DNA from 3 places in the Mesorhizobium sp. B1-1-5 genome. Region 1 is predicted to be linked to each of the others. Evidence: riboswitches for the same ligand, from Rfam matches in the RefSeq annotation. Region 1 holds a riboswitch; each other region holds the start of a gene.
What was found. A riboswitch is a leader RNA that binds a small molecule or an ion and turns the genes downstream of it on or off. The one in region 1 is predicted to bind cobalamin.

Region 1 (6,877 bases):
ATCCACTTGCCGATGTCCTCGACCAGCTTCTGCGGCAGGTCCTGGTGCACGCCGCCCGGCCGGAAATAGGCCGCATGCATGCGCGAGCCGCTGGCGCGCTCATAGAACACCATCAGCTTTTCGCGCTCGACGAAGCCCCACAGCGGCGGCGTCAGCGCGCCGACGTCCATCGCTTGCGTCGTCACATTCAAGATGTGCGACATGATGCGGCCCATCTCGGAATAGAGCACGCGGATCAGTTGGCCCCGCTTCGGCACTTCGATGCCGAGCAGGCGCTCGGCCGCGAGCGCGAAGGCATGCTCCTGGTTCATCGGCGCGCAATAGTCGAGCCGGTCGAGATAGGGCACGGCCTGGAGATAGGTCTTGGCCTCGATCAGCTTCTCGGTGCCGCGATGCAGCAGGCCGATATGCGGATCGACGCGGTCGACCACCTCGCCGTCCAGCTCCAGCACCAGGCGCAAAACGCCGTGTGCCGCAGGATGCTGCGGGCCGAAGTTGATGTTAAAATTGCGGACGGAGGTTTCAGCCATGGCTCGCCCTACTGCTTCGCCTTCTCATCCCCCGGCAGGACGTAGTCCGTCCCTTCCCAGGGAGAAAGAAAATCGAAGTTTCTGAATTCCTGCTTGAGCTCGACCGGCTCGTAGATCACCCGCTTGGCCTCGTCGTCGTAACGCACCTCGACGAAGCCGGTCAGCGGGAAATCCTTGCGCAGCGGATGGCCCTCGAAACCATAGTCGGTGAGAATGCGGCGCAGGTCCGGATGGCCCGAGAACAGCACGCCGTAAAGGTCGTAGGTCTCGCGCTCGAACCAGTCGGCGCCCGGATAGACGCCGGTCAACGACGGCACCAGCGTCTCCTCGTCGGCCTGGACCTTGAGGCGGATGCGGACATTCTGCTTCGGCGACAATAGGTGATAGACGACGTCGAAGCGCCTGGCGCGCGACGGATAGTCCGCTCCGCAGACATCGATGATCGAGATGAACTGGCAGCGCGGATCGTCGCGAAGGAAGGTCGCCACCTCGATCAGGTTGCCCGGTTCAACCGAAAACGTCAGCTCGCCATACGCAATCACGGCTTGGCCGATGCGGCCGGAGAGCTTCTCGCCGAGATAGGTGGAGAGTTCATTCAACGCCAGGGTCATCGGCTCACCGTTCGATCGTGCCGGTGCGGCGGATCTTCTTCTGCAGAAGGAGAATGCCGTAGAGCAGCGCTTCCGCGCTCGGCGGGCAGCCGGGCACATAAATGTCGACCGGCACGACGCGGTCGCAGCCGCGCACCACCGAATAGGAATAGTGGTAATAGCCGCCGCCATTGGCGCAGGAACCCATCGAGATGACGTAGCGCGGCTCCGGCATCTGGTCGTAGACCTTGCGCAGCGCCGGCGCCATCTTGTTGGTCAGCGTGCCGGCGACGATCATGATGTCGGACTGGCGCGGCGACGCGCGCGGCGCGACGCCGAAACGCTCCGAGTCATAGCGCGGCATCGAGGTGTGGATCATCTCGACCGCGCAGCAGGCCAGGCCGAAAGTCATGAACATCAGCGAGCCGCTGCGCGCCCAGGTGATCAGCGCCTCGGTCGAGGTGACGAGAAAACCCTTGTCGGCCAGCTCGTTGTTGATTTCGAGGAAGAAGGGATCGTCCTCCCCCACCGGCCTGCCGGTGTTGGGGTCGATGATGCCCTTGGGCTTCGGCGCGACGAGGGTGCCTGAACTGTCGTTCAATCCCATTCCAGCGCTCCTTTTTTCCATTCATAGGCAAAACCGATGGTCAGCACCGCCAGGAACACCATCATCGACCAGAAGCCGAGCATGCCGAGCTTCGAGAAGGACACCGCCCACGGGAACAGGAAGGCGACCTCGAGATCGAAGATGATGAACAGGATCGACACCAGGTAGAAGCGGATGTCGAACTTCATGCGGGCGTCGTCGAACGAGTTGAACCCGCATTCATAGGCGGAAAGCTTTTCCGGGTCGGGATTGCGGTAGGCCACAAGGAACGGAGCGACGATGAGCGCCAGACCGACGATCATCGCCACGGCGATGAACAGCACGATAGGCAGGTACGAACTTAGGAGTGCGCTCATGCGGCGACTTTCCTTCGGCGGGGGCAGTTCACTTTGATTACAGCAACGGACTCTAATGCGGAAGCGTGACAGTTTAACCGCTGAACCGTTTTAACGGGCCCATGCTGCAACGCGGCGAGGGTTAGCGCAGCGGTTTCGGTGACGCAAGTCAAACGTTGTTCAAATCGCGGCGCTGGACGCCTTATCGGAAGAAACTGGTCCGATCCGCTCCTGTTTGATTTCCTTCAGCTTTTACTCCAGTTTTTTCTCCTGACATATCTCCCGCCATTTGCCTGCTAGCATGACAGGAATCACCGGCTAAAAAATCCAACGGACGATCGGGGCGACACCTGATGAAGGATAAGATTTCGCTGGCCATGGCGAGGCGCGTCGCGCTCGGCGCGCAAGGGTTCAACGACCCCCGCCCCGCAGGAGCTCCGGATCGCCGCCACCTTGCGCGGGTACTTTCGCGAACCGGCCTCTTGCAGATCGATTCCGTGAGCGCGGTGGTGCGCGCGCATTACATGCCGCTCTATTCGCGTCTCGGCCCCTACCCGCTTACGCTGCTCGACAATGCCGCGGTCACCCGCAAGCGCGCCGTGTTCGAATACTGGGCGCATGAGGCGTCGTTCCTGCCCGTCGAGACCTACCCTTTGATGCGCTGGCGCATGCAGCGCGCCGAGCAGGGCGACGAGATGTATCTCGGCCTGGCGAAATGGGGCCGTGAACGCAAGGAAATGATCGACGAGATATATAGAGAGGTCGCCGATCGCGGTCCGATCGCCGCCTCCGATATCGAAGGCCACAAGGGCAATGGCGGCTGGTGGGGCTGGAGCGAGGCCAAGCACGCTTTCGAATGGCTGTTCTGGGCCGGGCGCATCACCACCGCCTACCGCCGCGGCTTCGAACGCTATTACGACCTGCCCGAGCGCGTTTTGCCGCAGGCGGTGCTCGACCTGCCCGTACCCTCGGTCGAGGACGCGCATCGCGAATTGCTGCGCATTTCCGCCCGCGCCCATGGCATCGCCACCTATGGCGACCTTCGCGACTATTTTCGTCTCGCGCCGGGCGACACGAAGGATCGCATCGAGGAACTGGTCGATGCCGGCGAATTGCTGCCGGTGAAGGTCGAAGGTTGGGACAAGACCGCCTATCTCCACAAGGACGCCCGTTTTCCGCGCCGGATAGAAGCGCGTGCCCTGCTCGCCCCCTTCGATCCCGTCGTCTTCGAACGCACCAGGACCGAGAAACTCTTCGATTTCCGCTACCGCATAGCGATCTACACGCCGGCCGAGAAACGCCAATATGGCTACTACGTGCTGCCCTTCCTGCTCGGCGACCGGATCGTCGCCCGCGTCGATCTGAGGGCCGATCGCCCGGCCAGCGTATTGCGTGTCCACGCTGCCTATGCCGAGGCCGGCGCCCCGCCCGAAACGGCCGCCCAGCTCTTCGACGAGTTGAAGCAGATGCAGGGCTGGCTCGGCCTGGAGTCAATCGAAGTGACGCCGGCCGGCGACGTCGGACCGGCGCTGGCCGACATCGCGGTGTCGTAGCTGCGCGTTGACAGGGACCTAGCCGTAAGCCTAAATCCTGACCCAGACGGTCTTCTCCCGGCAAAGGGAGGAGCCAAGAGGGAATGCGGTGCGGGCCAAAACCCAAATCCGCGGCTGTCCCCGCAACTGTAAGCGACGAGCCTCTGCCGAAAACCACTGGGATGTTCCCGGGAAGGCGGCATTCAGGGCGACGACCCGCGAGCCAGGAGACCTGCCGTCTGAGACTTTAAGTATCCGAATGCCCGGCGGGTTTTCCGGGCAAGGAGCATGGTTTTGGATCGCAACGGCAGTTTCCCGGCAAACAGTGCGGATGTTCCGTCCGAGCCCGACGCTTTGGCCGGCGTCGCCGTCATCGTCTGCTCATCCTGCCGCGACGAGACCGGGTCGGATGCGCATCCGCGCGCCGGCGCGCTGCTTGCCGAAGACACGCGTCGGGCGGCTTGCGGCGAAAAGATCGACATCCGTACCGTCGAATGCCTCGGCAACTGCAAGCGCCGGCTAAGCGCGGCGCTGCTGCGCGACGGCTGCTGGAGCTACGTCTTCGGCGATCTGAACACGACCAGCGGCGCCGATCTCATCGCCGGCGCAAAGCTCTTCGCCACTTCGACCGATGGCCTGATCCCCTGGCGCGGCCGGCCCGATTCTCTCAAGCGCGGCCTGGTTGCCCGCATCCCTCCCCTCGACATGCTGAAGGACCGACCATGAACGCATCCGTTTCCCGTGTTCCCTGCACCGTCGTCACCGGCTTCCTCGGCGCCGGCAAGACGACGCTGATCCGCAACCTGCTCGAGAACGCCAAGGGCAAGCGGCTGGCGATCATCGTCAACGAGTTCGGCGATGTCGGCATAGACGGCGAGATTCTCAAAGGCTGCGGCGTCGACTCCTGTCCGGAGGAGAACATCGTCGAGCTCGCCAATGGCTGCATCTGCTGCACCGTTGCCGACGATTTCGTGCCGGCGCTCGACCGAATCCTGTCGCTCAACCCCAAGGTCGATCACATCCTGATCGAAACCTCGGGCCTCGCTCTGCCGAAGCCGCTGGTGCAGGCATTCCAGTGGCCGAGCGTGAAGAGCCGCGTCACCGTCGATGGCGTCATCGCCGTGGTCGACGGCCCGGCGCTCGCCGACGGCCGTGTCGCTTCCGATATGGATGCGCTGCAGGCGCAGCGTGCGGCGGACGATTCCCTCGACCATGACGATCCGGTCGAGGAGGTGTTCGAGGACCAGATCGCCTGCGCCGACCTGATCATCCTGTCGAAGAGCGACCTGATGGATGCGGCAGGCTCCGCCCGTGCCAACGCCGTCATCGGCGAGCATGTCGCGCGTGCCGTCAAGATCGTGCCGACAGCGCAGGGCAAGGTCGATCCGTCCGTGCTGCTCGGCCTTGGCCTTGCGGTGGAGGACGACATCGAGAACCGCAAGACCCATCACGACGACGAGCTCGACCATGAGCACGACGATTTCGATTCCTTCGTCCTCGATATCCCCTCGATCACCAATCCCGACGAGCTGGCCGAGCGCGTCGCCCTTGCCGCCGAGCAGGAAAACGTATTGCGCGTCAAAGGTTTCGTCGAGGTCGGCGGCAAGCCGATGCGGCTCCTGCTCCAGGCGGTCGGCCCACGCGTCAATCATTACTACGACCGCGCCTGGACGTCCGAGGACGATCGCCGCTCGCGGCTCGTCGTCATCGGCCTCAAGGGGCTGAACCGCCCGGCGATCGAGCGTATCCTCGCCGGCTGAGGCTAATACCAAAAAGCGATGCACATCCTCACCACCACATCCGCTTCGCTCGACGACCTCGCCGAGCCGATCGACCTCAGGCAGGCGCCTGCGGATGTCGTGGCACTGTCTTTTACCGACAGCGATCTCGCCGGCCTGGCCACCGCCTGGACGGCGGATGCGGGGCGGCTACCATCGATGCGGTTGGCGGCGCTGCGCGACCTTCGGCACCCGATGTCGGTGGACCTGTGGATCGACAGCGTCGCCCGCCACGCCAGGGTGGTGCTGGTGCGCATCCTCGGCGGCTATGACTGGTGGCGCTATGGCTGCGACCAGCTCGCCGCGGTCGCGCGCGAGCGCGGCATCAAGCTGGCATTGCTGCCCGGCGAAAGCCATGACGAGGACCAGCGGCTGATCGAAGCCTCGACCCTGCCGCGCGCCGAGTTGGACGCTCTGCTCGGCTATTTCCGCGAAGGCGGCCCGGCGAATATGAGCGCGCTGGTGCAAAGGCTGGCAAGGCTTGCGGGGTCGGATGCGGCCGTGGCCGAACCGGTCAGCGTGCCGAAGGCGGGGTATTATGAGCCTGGAGTTGGCGTCGTCGAGGAGCCGAGCCTTTTAAAGGTCGGCGCTCCGTCGCCCCCCTCTCTGTCCTGCCGGACATCTCCCCCTCAAGGGGGGAGATTGCTCTGTGGTCGACGGTTTCGCCAATCGGAGATGTTGCAGATGGCTTTTTTGATGCCGATGAAGAAAAGGCGCCGGGGCCGGCGACAGCTGATCTCCCCCCTAGAGGGGGAGATGTCCGGCAGGACAGAGGGGGGGGCGACGGAACTCGACGCTGGCAACCTCAGCGCCCCGGCTATCCCCATCCTCTTCTACCGCTCGATGCTGTTGGCGGCAGACGTAGCGCCGATCAACGTTCTCGTGGAAGCGTTGAAGCTGCAAGGGCTCACCCCGGTACCGATCTTCGTCTCCAGCCTCAAAGACCCGGCATCCCTGGCCTTCGTCGAGAATGCCATCGCAACATCGAACCCCGCCGCCATCGTCACCGCAACCGCTTTCGCCTCCGGCGCGGAGCCCGGTGCCGAGACCCTCTTCGACCGCGCCGGTGTGCCCGTTTTCCAGGTCATCGTCGCCACGACGAGGCGCGAGGTCTGGGAAAAGAACCAGCGCGGCCTGGCTCCTGCCGATCTTGCAATGCATGTGGTCCTGCCTGAGCTCGACGGCCGCATCCTGGCCGGCGCCATCTCCTTCAAGGGCGAGGTCGAGACCGATCCGGCGCTCGCCTTCCGCGCCTTCGCCAACCGGCCGGAGGCGGACCGCGTGGCGCAGGTCGCCAAGCGCGTCGCGGCGTTTGTCCGCCTGCAGCGTACCGAGCGGGCGAAGCGCAAGCTCGCGATCCTGATCCCTGACTATCCGAGCGCGCCCGGACGTACAGGTTATGCCGTCGGGCTCGATGTGCCCTCCAGTGTGCTTGCGATGCTGCATGACCTGAAGGAACAGGGCTATGCGGTTGAGGGGATTCCGCAATCGCCGCGGGGATTGCT
Region 2 (6,877 bases), on a different contig from region 1:
GCTCGGGAGCCGCCGCAACCGGAGCGGCCGCCGGCTGGGCCGGTGCTTCCGCGACCGGCTGCGCCGGCGCAAGCTTGGTGACGTTATCGTCTTCTATCTTGGCTGCCGCGTTCATGCTGCTGCCCCTTCCGTATTCTTCATCTTTTCCAGGGACGTCTCGGCGTCCGTCAAATTCTGCACGATGGCGTCCAGCACTCGGATCAGGACGCGGCGTTCTTCCGCCGACACGCCGGTCAGCGATTCCTCATAGACCTCGCCGGCAAGGCTCTTGACGTCGGCATAGGCCGCGTCCGCCTTCTCGGTCGGGAAGATCATGCGCACACGCCGGTCGGTCGCGTCCTGGCGGCGCTCGATCCAGCCGCCCTCCTCCATGCGGTCGACCAGGCGCGAAACGCTGATCGGCTCGATTTCGAGGAGCTCGGCAAGCCGCGCCTGCGCCACGCCGGCCTCCTTGGCAACGCGCACGAGCAGCCGCCATTGCGCCGAGGAAAGACCCAACCCGCTGGCGCGCGCCTCGAAACGCTTGCGCATCAAGCGCTGCACGTCGTGGATCAAAAATCCCAATCTGTCGATACCGTCGGAAACCATGAGCGGTACATATAATAAGCGTGCTCACTATTCAAGAGGCAGCTTTGCTCCAGAAGCCGGCAAATCGACGTTGCAGCAAGGCAAGCTCCCTTACGGTTAGCGATCGATGAACGTGCAGGGGTCGGTGCCGGCAGGCCGATCCCAAGGCCGGGAGATCATGGCCGATTGCGCATCAGCATGGTGACGACGAAGAAGGCGCCGAGCGAGCTCGTGATGATGCCGATCGGCAGTTCCTGCGGCGGCAAAAGCGTGCGGGCGAGCAGATCGCTGGCCAAAAGCAGGATCGAGCCGAACAGCGCGCAGATCGCTATCATGGGCCGGTGCAGCGAGCCGGCCAGCGGCCGGCCGAGATGCGGGATCATCAGGCCGACGAAGCCGATGACGCCGGCTACGGCAACGAGACTGGCGGTCGCCAGCGCGGCGACGAGGAATGTCGAGCGGCGCATCCTCGCCACCGGCACGCCAAGGCTCTCGGCGGCGCTTTCGCCGGCGAGAAAGGCATCGAAGCGGCGGTGGTTCCACAGGCCGTAGGCGAGGATGATGCCGGCGCCCAGCGCCGCCAGGCCGATATTGTCCCATCGAGCGAGACCAAGTCCGCCCATGGTCCAGAACAACACCGAATGCGCGGCGCGCTGGTCGCCGGCGAAGACGAGGTAGTTGGTCAGCGCGGTGAACATGAACGAGACGGCGAGGCCGGCAAGGATCAGCCGCTCCGGCCCCTGACCCCTCACCCGCGACACCAACAGAAGCACGATCGCCGCCGCCAGCATGCCGCCTGTGAAGGCGGCGAGCGGGAGCGTCCAGATGCCGAAACTGTCGCCGAAGACGGTGATGACCGAAACGGCGCCGGCTGCCGCGCCCGAGGAGAGGCCGAACAGGAACGGGTCGGCGAGGTCATTGCGGGTGACGGTCTGCAGCAGCGCGCCGACGACGCCGAGGCCGGCGCCGACGGCGATCGCCAGCAGCGTGCGCGGCAACCTCAGGTCGACGACGATGCTGCCGACCGGGCCCGATGGGCCGCGGCTGTCGAGCCCGGCCGCATGCGCCAGCGCGCCGACGACCTCGCGCAAGGATATCAGCGTCGAGCCATAGGCGATCGAAAGCAGCGCGAGCGCAACCAGCAGGATAGCGCCCAGCGCCATCGCCAGGATGAACGGGGTATAACGCAAGTTCACGTCGTCGGACCTACTATCGCCGCGCCGACGTTCGAGATTGGCCGAGGTCTCCGCGACTTCGTCATTCCAGGGCGAAGCAGGCGCGAAGCGCCGTCGCGGAGACCCTGGAATCCATTCCGTGACCTGGCGCGCGGAGATCGACCGCGTAGAATTCCGCACGGTTGCAACGCTCGAAAGCCACGGAATGGATCCTCGGGTCTGCGCCGCGTCGCTTCGCTCCTTGCTCCGCCCGTGGATGACGAAGTGAGGGGCGTTTTCGCCATTCTCCAAGGCAGGCTATCCATCAACGGCAACAGTCCCAGCTCATCCGTGCCTCAGACCTAAAACGCCTCCGGATGCATGGCCCTGGCGATCTTGCCGATCGCCTCGATGTTGGCGGGTCCGGGCGTCAGCTCGGCGTAGCGCAGCGCCACGAAGCGCTCGTTCCTGACCGCGTCCGTCTCCTTCATCGCCGGATGGACTTTAAGGAAATCGAGCAGTTTCCTGTAGCCGCCGCCATCCTGGTAATCGAGCAGGATGAGGAACTCGGGATTGCGCGAGGCGACCGTCTCCCAGTCGGTGTTGCCCCAGCTCGTCTCCATGTCGGCCATGATGTTTTCGCCGCCGGCGGCGGCGATAATGGCGTTGGGAATGGCGAACCTGCCGGCGGTGAAGGGCTTGTCCTCGCCGGAATCGTAGAGGAAGACGCGCGTGCCCTTGCGGCCACCCACCTTCGCCATGATGCCGGCGAGCTCGGCCTTCCAGCCGTCGACCAGCTTTTCGGCCTCCGCTTGCTTGCCGAAGATCTTGCCCAGCTTCTCGACGTCGCCATAAAGCAGGTCCATCGAGGCGGCGGGCCGGTTCTTGTCGAGATGGACGCAGCTCTCGGTCAGCACCAGCGTCTTGATGCCATGCGGGGCAAGCGTGTCGGGCGTCACCTCGCCGCCCGGCTTCATGCCATAATACCAGCCGGCGAAGAAGAAATCCGGCTGCACGGCGACGAGGTTTTCGAGCGTCGGATATTTTGGCGCCAGCTCCGGGATGGCGCCCTGCTCGGCCTTGAACTCAGGGCCGACCTTATACCAGCCGGTGATGCCGGTGAGCCCGACGATCGACGGCTGCAGCTTCAGCGCGAAAGCCATCTCGGCCATATTGAGATCCTGGATGACGGCGCGTTTCGGCGGTGCATCGAAGGTGAGCGGTTTGCCGCAGCTGTCGACGGTGACCGGGAAAGCGAAGGCGGCCGAGGCGACGAGCGACAGGGCCAGCGACAAGGCAAGGCGTTTCACGAGATGATGCTCCTTGTTGGGGTTGTGCAGGTTCAGGACGGCGAGGAAGCGCGCATGGGAAGCTCGAAGACGGTGAGCTCGCGGTCCTCGGTCGGGTGCCGGAGGCGCAGCACGTCGATGCCGAACACCTCGCGGACAAGCGGCTGCGCCAGCGCCTCGCGCGGCGGAGCCAGGGCGTGCAGCCGGGCGTTGCTCATCACCGCGACGCTGGTGGCGAAGGGCGCCACAAGCGCAAGATCGTGCAGCACGGCGACCACGGCCATGTTGAATTCGGCTACCAGCTCGAGCAGCTCGCCGCGGGCGCGCGGGTCAAGATGGTTGGTCGGCTCGTCGAGAAACAGGATTTTCGGCTCCTGCGCGATGGCGCGGGCGAGCTGCGCGCGCTGGCGCTCGCCGCCGGAGAGCGAGCCGACGGTGCGCGCGAGCAACGGCAACAGCCCAGTCCGGCGCAGCGCCTCGACGACGATGTCGCGATCGTCGTGCCGGCGCCTCAGACCGGCGTGCGGGACACGGCCAAGCTCGACATAGTCGATGAGCGCGAGGCGTTGATCCGGCTGGTCCGTCTGACCGACGACGGCGATGCTGAGCGCCCGTTCGGCGGCGGTGATCCTGTCCAGCCGGCGTCCGGCAAGGCGAACCTCGCCGCGGCTCGGCGACAACGCCCCGCATAACATGCGCAGCAGAGTCGTCTTGCCGGCGCCATTGGGGCCGATGATGGCGAGCCGCTCGCCCGCTGCCAGCGACAGGCTGACATCCTCGACCAACATCCGGCCATTTGCCGTGGCGCGCAAATCGCGGGCTTCGAGCAGGAGCGCGCTCACCGGACCTGCTCCCTGGCCTTGCCCGCGGCGGGGATGCGCGCCAGTATCTTGCCGGCGAGCCTTGCCGGGCGCTGGCCGGAATTGCACCAGCCGTCGGGCAGCGAGGCATAGAGCCTGGCAAATTCGACCAGCGCGCCGGCGTCGGTGCCGCTGTCGATGGAACCGAAGAGATAGCTGGCCTTGCCTTGCGCGTTGAAGGCGACAGTCAGCGGGCGCGAGCAGCCGGCCATGCAGTCGACGGTTTCGACAGCAAATGACGACGCCAAAGTCTCGGCAAGCCTTGAGCGAAGGTCGGCGCACAAATCCCCGCCGGACCTACGCCCGGTCACGGTATCGCGGCACAGCGAACAGACGATGATGCGATGGCTAAAGACGTCCAGCATTTCCGTCACTTTCCAAAAATGGCGGCGGAAGGATGCCGGACGAACCGGCCGACAAGACCGGTGTCCGCGTCTCCTCCCGGCACACCCCGTCCGGTCAACTCGTGTCGATGGCAGGTCTCCTGGCTCGCGGGTCGTTACGCCATCCGCCTTCCCAGCCTTGCCGGCCAGTGGCGTTTCGGATGGAGCTCGCCGCTCACAGTTGCGGGGGCAGCCACGGCCTCGACTCGGATGAGCCTCACCGTGTTCCCTTTTCACCCCTCGCCTTGCGGCTCGGGGACCATGACGCAGCTATCGTAGGTTGTCCGCGTGCGAGTCGCAACGGGCCTTCGTCCGCCCCTCGTGCGAAAGACATGGCGGGATCGTCGGGTCGTTGCCACAAGTCGTTTATTTCCTTCTGATATGTAATAACATTACCAGCTAGAATACATTGCCTTGGCTTGTCAACCCGCTCGACTTCGCTCAAAGCGCAATTTCGATCAAACTGGCCGGCGGCGCGGAGGCTAGTGTCGCCGAGCCAAATGCGAGGAGCCATGAACCCGACCGAGAAAGCGCTGTGGTTCGTCGAAAGCCACCTGCCCGACGCCATCGACCTTGACGAGATAGCGGCAAGCAGCGGCGTGTCGCGCTTCCATGTGACGCGCGCCTTCGGCGCGGCCACGGGACGGTCGGTCATGGGCTATATGCGGGCACGCCGCTTGAGCGAAGCGGCGCGCAAGCTGGCCGGCGGCGCGCGCGACATTCTCTCGGTCGCGCTCGATGCCGGCTACGGCTCGCATGAGGCGTTCACGCGGGCCTTTCGCGATGAGTTCGGCACCACGCCGGAGTTGGTGCGCGCGCAAGGCTCGACCGAAAACCTCGATCTTGTGGAGCCCATGCTGATGGACAGTTCGCTTCTCACCGCGCTCGAGCCGCCGCGCTTCGAGACCAGCCGCCCCTTCCTCGTCGCCGGGCTCGGCGAGCGCTACAGCTGCGAGACCAGCGCCGGCATTCCGATGCAGTGGCAGCGCTTCGCCCCCTATATCGGCAACATTCCGGGCGAGGTGCCCGGCGTCTTCTACGGCGTGTGCACGAATGGCGACGATGCCGGCAATTTCGACTATGTCGTCGGCGTCGAGGTTTTGGACTTCTCCGACCTGCCGAAGGATTTCCAACGCGTGCGGGTGCCGGCGCAGAAATATGCGGTGTTCTCGCATCGCGAGCACATCTCGACCATCCGCCGGACCGTCAACACGATCTGGAACAAGTGGCTGCCGGTCTCCGGACACGAGATCGCCGACGCGCCCGAGTTCGAGCGCTACGGGCCCGAGTTCGATGCCCGCACCGGCAATGGCGGGCTGGAGATCTGGGTGCCGGTCAAAGGATGAGCGCTTTCGCTTCTCCCCTTGTGGGAGAAGGTGGATCGGCGCGCAGCGCCGAGACGGAAGAGGGGTGTTCCAGCGGAGTGAGACGCCGGTTTTCCCTGGAGCACCCCTCATCCGTCGCCTTCGGCGACACCACCCGGCCCTTCGCTGGCTCAGGGCGTTCGAAGTTCGAAAAGCCAAGCAATTGGCTTTCTTCGTCCGCTACGCGGACCTCTTCTCACCCCATAAGGGGAGAAGGAAAAGCGCTAAAGCTCGAGATTCCACGTTTGCCCGACAAGATCCTTGCCGAAGGAATGATGGCGTTCTTCCTCGACCAGCTTGAAGCCGGCAGCCTGGTAGATGCGGCGGGCCGAACCAAGGATGTCATTGGTCCAGAGCGTCAGCGTCTTGTAGCCCTTGGCGCGCGCGAAGGTAATGCATTCGTCGACCAACCGCCTGCCGATGCCAAGGCCGCGCGCCGACGGTTCGACGTAGAGCAGCCTGAGCTTCGCGACCTTGGGCGATTTGCGCATGACGAAGACCGAGCCGACCACCTCGCCTTCGCGCTCGGCGATCCAGTTGCGCTCCCATTGCGGGACGAAGTTCTTGACGAATTCACCGAGGATCTCTGCGACCAGAGCCTCGTAGGTCTCGTCCCAACCGTATTCCTGCGCATAGAGCATGCCCTGGCGGTGCGTGATCCAGCCGATGTCGCCGACCTGCAGCGGCCGCAGGATATAGGGAACCTTGGCTTCAGGTCTGTCGCCGAGCAAGTCTTGGACGGTGCGCATAGCCTTGACCAGCCGCTCCTGGTGGGCCGGCGCCAGGCGATCGAGCAGCGCGCGCACCTGGTCATGCGAATCCTGGTTGAGAGGCGCGAAGGCTTCCCTGCCGGCTGGCGTCAGCGCGATCGAGGCGCGGCGCGCGTCGGTCTCACTGGCTTCGCGTCCGACCAGGCCGCGCTCCTCGAATTTCTTCAAGAGCCGGCTGACATAGCCGGGGTCGAGGCCGAGGTCGTGCACCAGGTCGCTTGCGACCAGCCCATCGCGATGGGCGAGCTCGTAAAGCACCCGCGCCTCGGTCAGCGAGAACGGACTTTTCAGCAGGCCCTCTTCGAGCAGGCCGAGCTGGCGGGTGTAGAAGCGGTTGAAGGCGCGCACCGCATCGATACGGTCCTTGCCGGGGTGATTGTGGACGGTCATGGGAAATCCTCCTGTCATGGACAGGATCAACCATTTAGTTGACTGAGTCAATAAATACGGCAATTGATGATCTCGCGATAGGTCGAGCCGTTACGGTGGG
Region 3 (6,877 bases), on a different contig from region 1:
TGAGGATGCGGCCCCTACCGATCTCGATCAGCGACCCGCGTTCCGGCATGTCGACGCCGACACCATTGCCGCGCGGATAGCGGAAGGCGATCGGGCCGTCATCATAGGCAGCCGCGGTGCGCACCATATGGCGAAGCTCCGCCTCGTCTGCCGCGGCCATGACGACGAAGCCCGGCAGCGTGGTCAGGAAGGTCGTATCGAAAGCGCCGCAGTGAGTGGCGCCGTCGGCGCCGACGAAGCCGGCGCGGTCTATCGGAAAACGCACCGGCAGTTTCTGGATCGCCACGTCATGGACGACCTGGTCGTAGGCGCGTTGCAGGAAGGTCGAATAGATGGCGGCAAAAGGCTTGTAGCCTTCGGTGGCCAGCCCCGCGGCGAAGGTCACCGCATGCTGCTCGGCAATGCCGACATCGAAGGTTCGCCTCGGAAACACCTCGCCGAAGAGATCGAGACCGGTGCCGCTCGGCATGGCGGCGGTGATCGCGACGATGCGGTCGTCCTCGCGCGCTTCCTGGATCAGGCTCTCGGCGAAGACCTTGGTGTAGGCGGGCGCGTTGGCCGGCGCCTTGGCCTGCGCACCTGTGATGACGTCGAACTTGTTGACGCCGTGATATTTGTCGGCTGCGGCCTCCGCCGGCGCGTAGCCCTTGCCCTTCTGAGTCACGACATGGATCAGCACCGGGCCTTTGCCGTTGTCGCGGACGTTCTTCAGCACCGGGATTAGGTGTTCGAGATTGTGCCCGTCGATCGGACCGATGTGATAGAAACCGAGCTCCTCGAACAAGGTGCCACCGGTGACGTAACCACGCGCATGCTCGACCGCACGGGTGATGGCGCGATCGGCGCGCTTGCCTAGATAAGATGTCAGTTTCTTGCCGAAATCGCGCAAGCCCAGATAGGCCTTGCCGGAAGCGAGCCTGGCCAAATAGGCGCTCATGGCGCCGGTCGGCGGCGCGATCGACATGTCGTTGTCGTTGAGGATGACAATCAGCCGGGCGTCGAGCGCGCCGGCATTGTTCAGCGCCTCGAAAGCCATGCCGGCCGACATCGAGCCGTCGCCGATGACGGAAATGACATTGTTGCGGCCGCCCGACAAGTCGCGGGCCATGGCCATGCCGAGGCCGGCCGAAATCGAGGTCGAGGAATGCGCGGCACCGAACGGGTCGTATTCGCTCTCGGCGCGCCGGGTGAAACCGGAGAGGCCGCCTTCCTGGCGCAGCGTGCGGATGCGGTCGCGGCGGCCGGTCAGGATCTTGTGAGGATAGGCCTGGTGGCCGACGTCCCAGATCAGCCGATCCTGCGGCGTGTTGAAAACGTAGTGCAGCGCGACAGTCAGCTCGACAACGCCGAGGCCGGCGCCGAGATGGCCGCCGGTCTGCGACACGGTATCGATCAGCTCGGCGCGGAGTTCCGCGGCAAGCTGCGGCAGCGCGCTCTCATCAAGCGTCCGCAAATCCGCCGGAATGCGGACCTTGTCGAGCAGCGGCGTGTCTGGCTTCACTCGGGGCGCGTCCTGCCTTATCGATCGAACACGGCGCTACCAGCAGATTGCGCCATAATCATGCGCGGGAATAGTCCGCCGACGGGCGAATGTAAATGCGCGCCAGTGACGCGTGCTACGCTGCAAGGTGTATTGAGATTCAGGTCAGGCCGCGCCGAAAATGATGGATTCCGAGAACCGGAGCGGAGCGTACTCAAAGTACGTGAGCACCGGAAGCGCAGGAAACCGGCATTTGCAGGCCGGCCTCACCTGAATATCAACACACCTTAGTTCTCGGGCAGCGGAATGAACTCCTCCTCATCGCCGGGAACGATATCGAAGCGGCCCGTCTTCCATTCCTGCTTGGCCTGCTCGATGCGTTCCTTGGAGGACGAGACGAAATTCCACCAGATGTAGCGTTTGGAGCCCAGCGACGCGCCGCCGAACAGCATGAAATGCGCACCGCGCTCGGAGGAAACGACGATCTCCTCGCCCGGCTTGAACACCAGAAGCCGCTCGGCCGGGAAAATATCGCCGGCGATCGAGACGTCGCCTTCCAGCGTGTAGATGGCGCGCTCCTCGGCATCGGCCGGAATCTTCACGCTGGCACCGGCGGCCAGCCTGAGATCGGCGTAGAGCGTGTCCGATGCGGTCGCCACGGGCGAGCGAAGGCCTGAGAACGCGCCGATGACGACGCGGCCGCTGACACCCTCGGCATCGATCTGCGGCAAGCAGGCCACCGACGTGTTCGCGAACACCGGAGCAATCTCCTCCTTGCCGTCGGGCAGCGCCAGCCAGGTCTGCAAGCCCGAGACCGACATCGGCGCGCCGCGCAATTCCTGCGGCGTGCGCTCGGAATGAACGATGCCGCGCCCGGCTGTCATCAGATTCACGTCGCCCGGCGCGATCACCATTTCGGTGCCGAGCGAATCCCGATGCCTGATCCTGCCGTCGAACAGGTAAGTGACGGTGGACAGGCCGATATGCGGATGCGGGCGCACGTCGAGCGCATGGCCGGCGCGCAGGATCGCAGGGCCCATGCGGTCGAAGAAGATGAACGGCCCGACCAGCCGGCGCTTCGCCGTCGGCAAGGCGCGGCGCACCTCGAAGCCGCCGATGTCCTTGGCGTTCGGAACGACCATCAGCTCGATCTGGTCGCAGGCGAAGGCATCGCCGGGTTCAGGGTCGTTTCCCGGAAAGAAACTCATGTCGGATCCTCAGGCGAAACGCAGCGCCGACCTGGCCTTCGCCTTGGCAGCTTCTTCCTCGCGGTTGCGCGGTTCCTGGTTGGTTTCGAGCGAATCGATCAATTCGCGCGCGACAGCCGCGATCGCCTCGACGGCATGGTAGAAGGCATGCTCGTTGCGCTTGGACGGCTTGGTCGAGCCGCTAAGCTTGCGCACGAACTGAAGTGCGGCGTCATGCACTTCGTCATTGGTCGCCGGCGGCTCGAAATTGGCCAAGGTCTTGATGTTGCGGCACATGGCTTGAACTCCTTACCTGCTTTCTCTGCCCTTACCCGGTCTGAGATCATCCACTGAGGTGTTGAGATTCAGGTCAGGCCGAGCCGAAAATGGTGGTTTCCGAGAACCGGAGCGGAGCGTACTTGAAGTACGTGAGCACCGGAAGCGCAGGAAGTTGCCATTTGCAGGCCGGCCTCACCTGAATATCAACACCTCAGTCGGCGTCCAGCGGTTCAGTTCCCACCGGCTTGCCGTCGCGCGAAAGCCTGATCTTTTCGACCTTGTCCTCGGCCGCTTTCAGCAGCCGGTCGCAATGCGCCTTCAGCGCTTCGCCGCGTTCATAGATCTTGATCGACTGGTCGAGCGGAACGTCGCCGCGCTCCAGATCATCGACGATCTTCTCCAGCGCGTCGAGCGCCTGTTCGAAGCTCATCGCCTTGACGTCCTCATTGCCTTCCAATGCCATACCCTATCCCTTCATCAGCCGCCCGACATGGGCGGCGACTGAAAATGCCAGTCCCTGCAGATCGTAGCCGCCTTCCAACAGGCTGACGAGCCTGTTGGCGCTATGGCGCCCGGCGCGCTCCATCAACTGGCCTGTCGCCCAATCGAAATCGTCCTCGGTCAGGTTGATCTCGGCCAGCGGATCGCGGTGGTGCGCGTCGAAGCCGGCGGAAATGATGATCAGGTCCGGCGCGAACGCATCGATGGACGGCAGCACGCGCGACAGGAATGCGTCGCGGAACAGGTCGCTGCCGGTCTGCGGCGAAAGCGGCGCGTTGACGATGTTGCCGGCGCCGGTCTCGCCCTTCGCGCCGGTGCCTGGGTAAAGCGGCATCTGGTGCGTCGAGCAATAGAGCACCGACGGGTCGTCCCAGAAAATGTCCTGCGTGCCGTTGCCGTGATGGACGTCCCAGTCGACGATGGCGACGCGCTCGGCCTGATGCTTGTTCTGGGCGTAGCGGGCGGCGATCGCCGCCGTGTTGAACAGACAAAAACCCATCGCCGTGGTCTTCTCGGCATGATGTCCAGGCGGACGCGCGGCGACGAAGACGTTTGCCGCACGACCCTCGAAGACGTCGTCCACCGCCGCATTGGCACCGCCGATCGCGGTGATCACGGCCTGCCAGCTTTTCGGGCTGGCGCTGGTATCGGCGTCGATCGACACGATCCCGCTGTCAGGGATCGCCGCGCGCACGCGCTCGACGAAATCCTCGGGGTGCGCATAGAGGATCGTTTTCTCGTCGCCTTCCGGCGCCTTGACGCGGTCGAGCGCCGCAAAAGCCTCGTCGTCCAGCACGCGCTCGATGGCGCGCAGGCGGTCGGGCCGCTCGGGGTGACCGGGCGGGGTGAGGTGTTCCAGGAAGATCGGATGCGTGTAGAGACGGGTGGCCATGGCGCCTAATCTAGGGACCTGGCGGCCGAATGACCATGTTTGGCAGGCCGAATGGCTGGGGAAAATCGCGTCTTGCCGTGTCGCTAACGCCATTGGCGCGGCCCGAACTTCGCTGTAAGGTCGCGTCGCTGCCTGGTGCCCGCGACGCGGGAGAATCGGGAACACGGTTGAACTCCGTGGCGTGCCCAACACTGTAAGGGGGACCGCGCCGGCAAACGCCACTGTCGAAGACGGGAAGGCGCCGGATGCGGGACGATCCCGAGCCAGAAGACCGGCCCGGCAGACATGGTTTTCCGCTTGGTCAGGCGGGGGACTGCTTGTCGCAAGGGGAAAAGCGATGACGGCAGCAGCGATCGCCGCGAGCGGCGACGACTTTGACCAATTGGCGCGCGACGCGGTCTACCGGGCGATGTTCACCAGGCGCGACGTGCGCAGCCATTTTGTCCCCGACGATCTCGACGACAGCGTGCTGGCCCGGCTCATCACCGCCGCCCATCACGCCCCGTCGGTCGGCTATATGCAGCCGTGGAATTTCATCGTCATCCGCGATGCCGAGCGACGCAGACAAGTGCGCGACCTGTTCCTCGCGGCGCGCGAGCAGGAATTGCCGGCGATCGAGGCGGAACGGCAGGCGCTCTACCGCAAGCTGAAGCTCGAAGGCATCTGCGAAAGCGCGCTCAATCTGTGCATCACCTGCGACCGGCAGCGCTCGAAGGACTCGCCGCTCGGGCGCTGGCACAATCCGGAGATGGACCTCTACAGCACCGTCTGCGCAGTGCAGAATTTCTGGCTGGCGGCGCGGGCCGAGGGCGTCGGCGTCGGCTGGGTGAGCATCATCGAGACCGAAGCGCTGAAGCGGCTTCTCGCGATCCCCGAGCATGTCACGCCGATCGCCTATCTCTGCGTCGGCCGCGTCTCGGCCTTCGCGCCGAAGCCGGACCTCGAGGCGCATGGCTGGGGCAAGCGCCTGCCGCTGCCCGAACTGATCATGAGCGAGACGTTTCGCGGCGCCGGCGAGACGCCGCTCAAATCGGCGATCGCAAAGCTCGGCAGCGCATCAAAGCCATGATCAGGCGGCCCTTGGCGTATCCCAGCGCGAGCCACCGCCGAGAGAGCCCAGCGCCTTGTCGCGCAGTTCCCTGAATTTGGACGAGGTCTCGGCGAGCCGCCGATCCCATTCGGGATTGGGCACCTGGCCTTCGATGGCTTCGAAATAGACCTGCATCAGCGAGGCGATGGCAAAAGGCTCGATGAAGGATGCCTTGAAGGCCCAGGCAAAGACGATGGCGAGCACGAAAGCCCAGCCGGCAAGCTGGCCCGGCATGACCCACAGAATGGCGGCTGCGGGCGCCAGCATCAACAGGAAGATGACGAAGGACACGCCCCACATGATCGCCGCCAGCCAGACGGCGTTCTTGACCATGTGCTTGCCGTTTTGCGCGTAGAGCACGACGCCTTGCCGCGCCGTCTCGAAAGGCGAGCTCGAATTGATGCGGATGTTGTAGCCGAGGATGATCTCGTCGACATAGGTCAGCGACAGGCGGATCACCGTGTTGATGAAGCTGACGATGCCGCTCAGGCCCGGAATGGGCAGGAAGGCGGCGATGCCGCCGATCAGGCCGGTGATGGCTCGGATGGCGCCCTTGACCAGCTGGTCGACGACGAAAAGGATATTCGCCTCGGCAAAACGCTGGGTGACCACTTCCTTGGCGTAGGCGATCTGGCCCTGGCCGTCGGGAATGTCATGGCCGTCGATCAGATGCACCATGACGGCGATATGGCCCGCTTTCAACACATAGAGGATGTATTCGCGGATCCAGTAGACGGCGATCGAGACGACGCCGAAGCCGACCACGCCGCCCCAAAGCGCGAAGGACACCGGCCCGTCGGGATCGGTCGAGATGTGACCGACGCCGTAGCCGACGCTGGCGCCCGTGCCGGTCGCCATGATGTAGGCGACCGTGATGCCGAAATAGACGATCATGCGAAAGACGATGAACGGCCATGTCCGCATCATGATCGACACAGATCTGGCGATGCTGAAGTCCCACATGCCCCGAGTCCCCCTCATCCTGCGCATGACCCCGAAAATCGGAATCGATTTTCGGAAAAGGATCATGCGCCGAATTAAAGTTTTACAGCGTTCCTTTGCGCGTTCAAAGAACGCGCGGCGCTGTAATAGATGGCGAAGGAGCATGCGCTTGCCCCGGCGATTGTCAATCGCGGCAGGGTTGCGCCGGCCCGAAACCGGTGCACAAGCCGGTGGCTTGGTTACCCGAGCGTGCCGTCAAGGCTTCTTTCGCAAGCCTTCGAGCAACTGCTTGAAGGCAGCGATCGCCTTTTTCGAGGTTGCCTCGGGGTCCGTCGAATTGGCGATGCGCTGCGCGGCCTGGCTGCTGGCGCCATTGATCAGCCGTGAGGTCGTCTCGGGATCAAGCTCCGGAACGACCTCGCCCTCTTCCTGCAGCCTGGTCAGATGGTTGGTCATCGAGGCGGTGCAGGCGCTGGCATTCGGCCACTGCGCCGGGTCGCCGAGCA

Region 2: it holds a riboswitch for cobalamin, as region 1 does, so the genes downstream of both, FJ980_RS08670 (DUF1636 family protein) here and FJ980_RS20825 (DUF1636 family protein) in region 1, are expected to answer to the same signal.
Region 3: it holds a riboswitch for cobalamin, as region 1 does, so the genes downstream of both, bluB (5,6-dimethylbenzimidazole synthase) here and FJ980_RS20825 (DUF1636 family protein) in region 1, are expected to answer to the same signal.

The regions. Positions count from the first base shown of each region.
Region 1 is NZ_VFWS01000078.1:172-7,048, reverse strand. Features, by position in the region: gene FJ980_RS20850 (NADH-quinone oxidoreductase subunit D) at 1-530, opposite strand, end outside; gene FJ980_RS20845 (NADH-quinone oxidoreductase subunit C) at 539-1,141, opposite strand; gene FJ980_RS20840 (NADH-quinone oxidoreductase subunit B) at 1,146-1,727, opposite strand; gene FJ980_RS20835 (NADH-quinone oxidoreductase subunit A) at 1,718-2,083, opposite strand; gene FJ980_RS20830 (winged helix-turn-helix domain-containing protein) at 2,416-3,615, shown strand; cobalamin riboswitch at 3,646-3,849, shown strand; gene FJ980_RS20825 (DUF1636 family protein) at 3,889-4,320, shown strand; gene cobW (cobalamin biosynthesis protein CobW) at 4,317-5,354, shown strand; partial or broken gene FJ980_RS20815 (cobaltochelatase subunit CobN) at 5,373-6,877, shown strand, end outside.
Region 2 is NZ_VFWS01000016.1:37,636-44,512, forward strand. Features, by position in the region: gene FJ980_RS08645 (HlyD family secretion protein) at 1-115, opposite strand, end outside; gene FJ980_RS08650 (MarR family transcriptional regulator) at 112-588, opposite strand; gene FJ980_RS08655 (iron ABC transporter permease) at 744-1,730, opposite strand; gene FJ980_RS08660 (ABC transporter substrate-binding protein) at 2,084-3,031, opposite strand; gene FJ980_RS08665 (ABC transporter ATP-binding protein) at 3,064-3,852, opposite strand; gene FJ980_RS08670 (DUF1636 family protein) at 3,849-4,235, opposite strand; cobalamin riboswitch at 4,327-4,532, opposite strand; gene FJ980_RS08675 (AraC family transcriptional regulator) at 4,766-5,599, shown strand; gene FJ980_RS08680 (helix-turn-helix domain-containing GNAT family N-acetyltransferase) at 5,842-6,777, opposite strand.
Region 3 is NZ_VFWS01000005.1:1,741-8,617, reverse strand. Features, by position in the region: gene dxs (1-deoxy-D-xylulose-5-phosphate synthase) at 1-1,501, opposite strand, end outside; gene FJ980_RS03265 (pirin family protein) at 1,768-2,688, opposite strand; gene FJ980_RS03260 (DUF2277 domain-containing protein) at 2,698-2,964, opposite strand; gene FJ980_RS03255 (exodeoxyribonuclease VII small subunit) at 3,158-3,409, opposite strand; gene FJ980_RS03250 (histone deacetylase family protein) at 3,413-4,339, opposite strand; cobalamin riboswitch at 4,456-4,634, shown strand; gene bluB (5,6-dimethylbenzimidazole synthase) at 4,677-5,408, shown strand; gene FJ980_RS03240 (hypothetical protein) at 5,409-6,392, opposite strand; gene FJ980_RS03235 (TetR/AcrR family transcriptional regulator) at 6,627-6,877, opposite strand, start outside.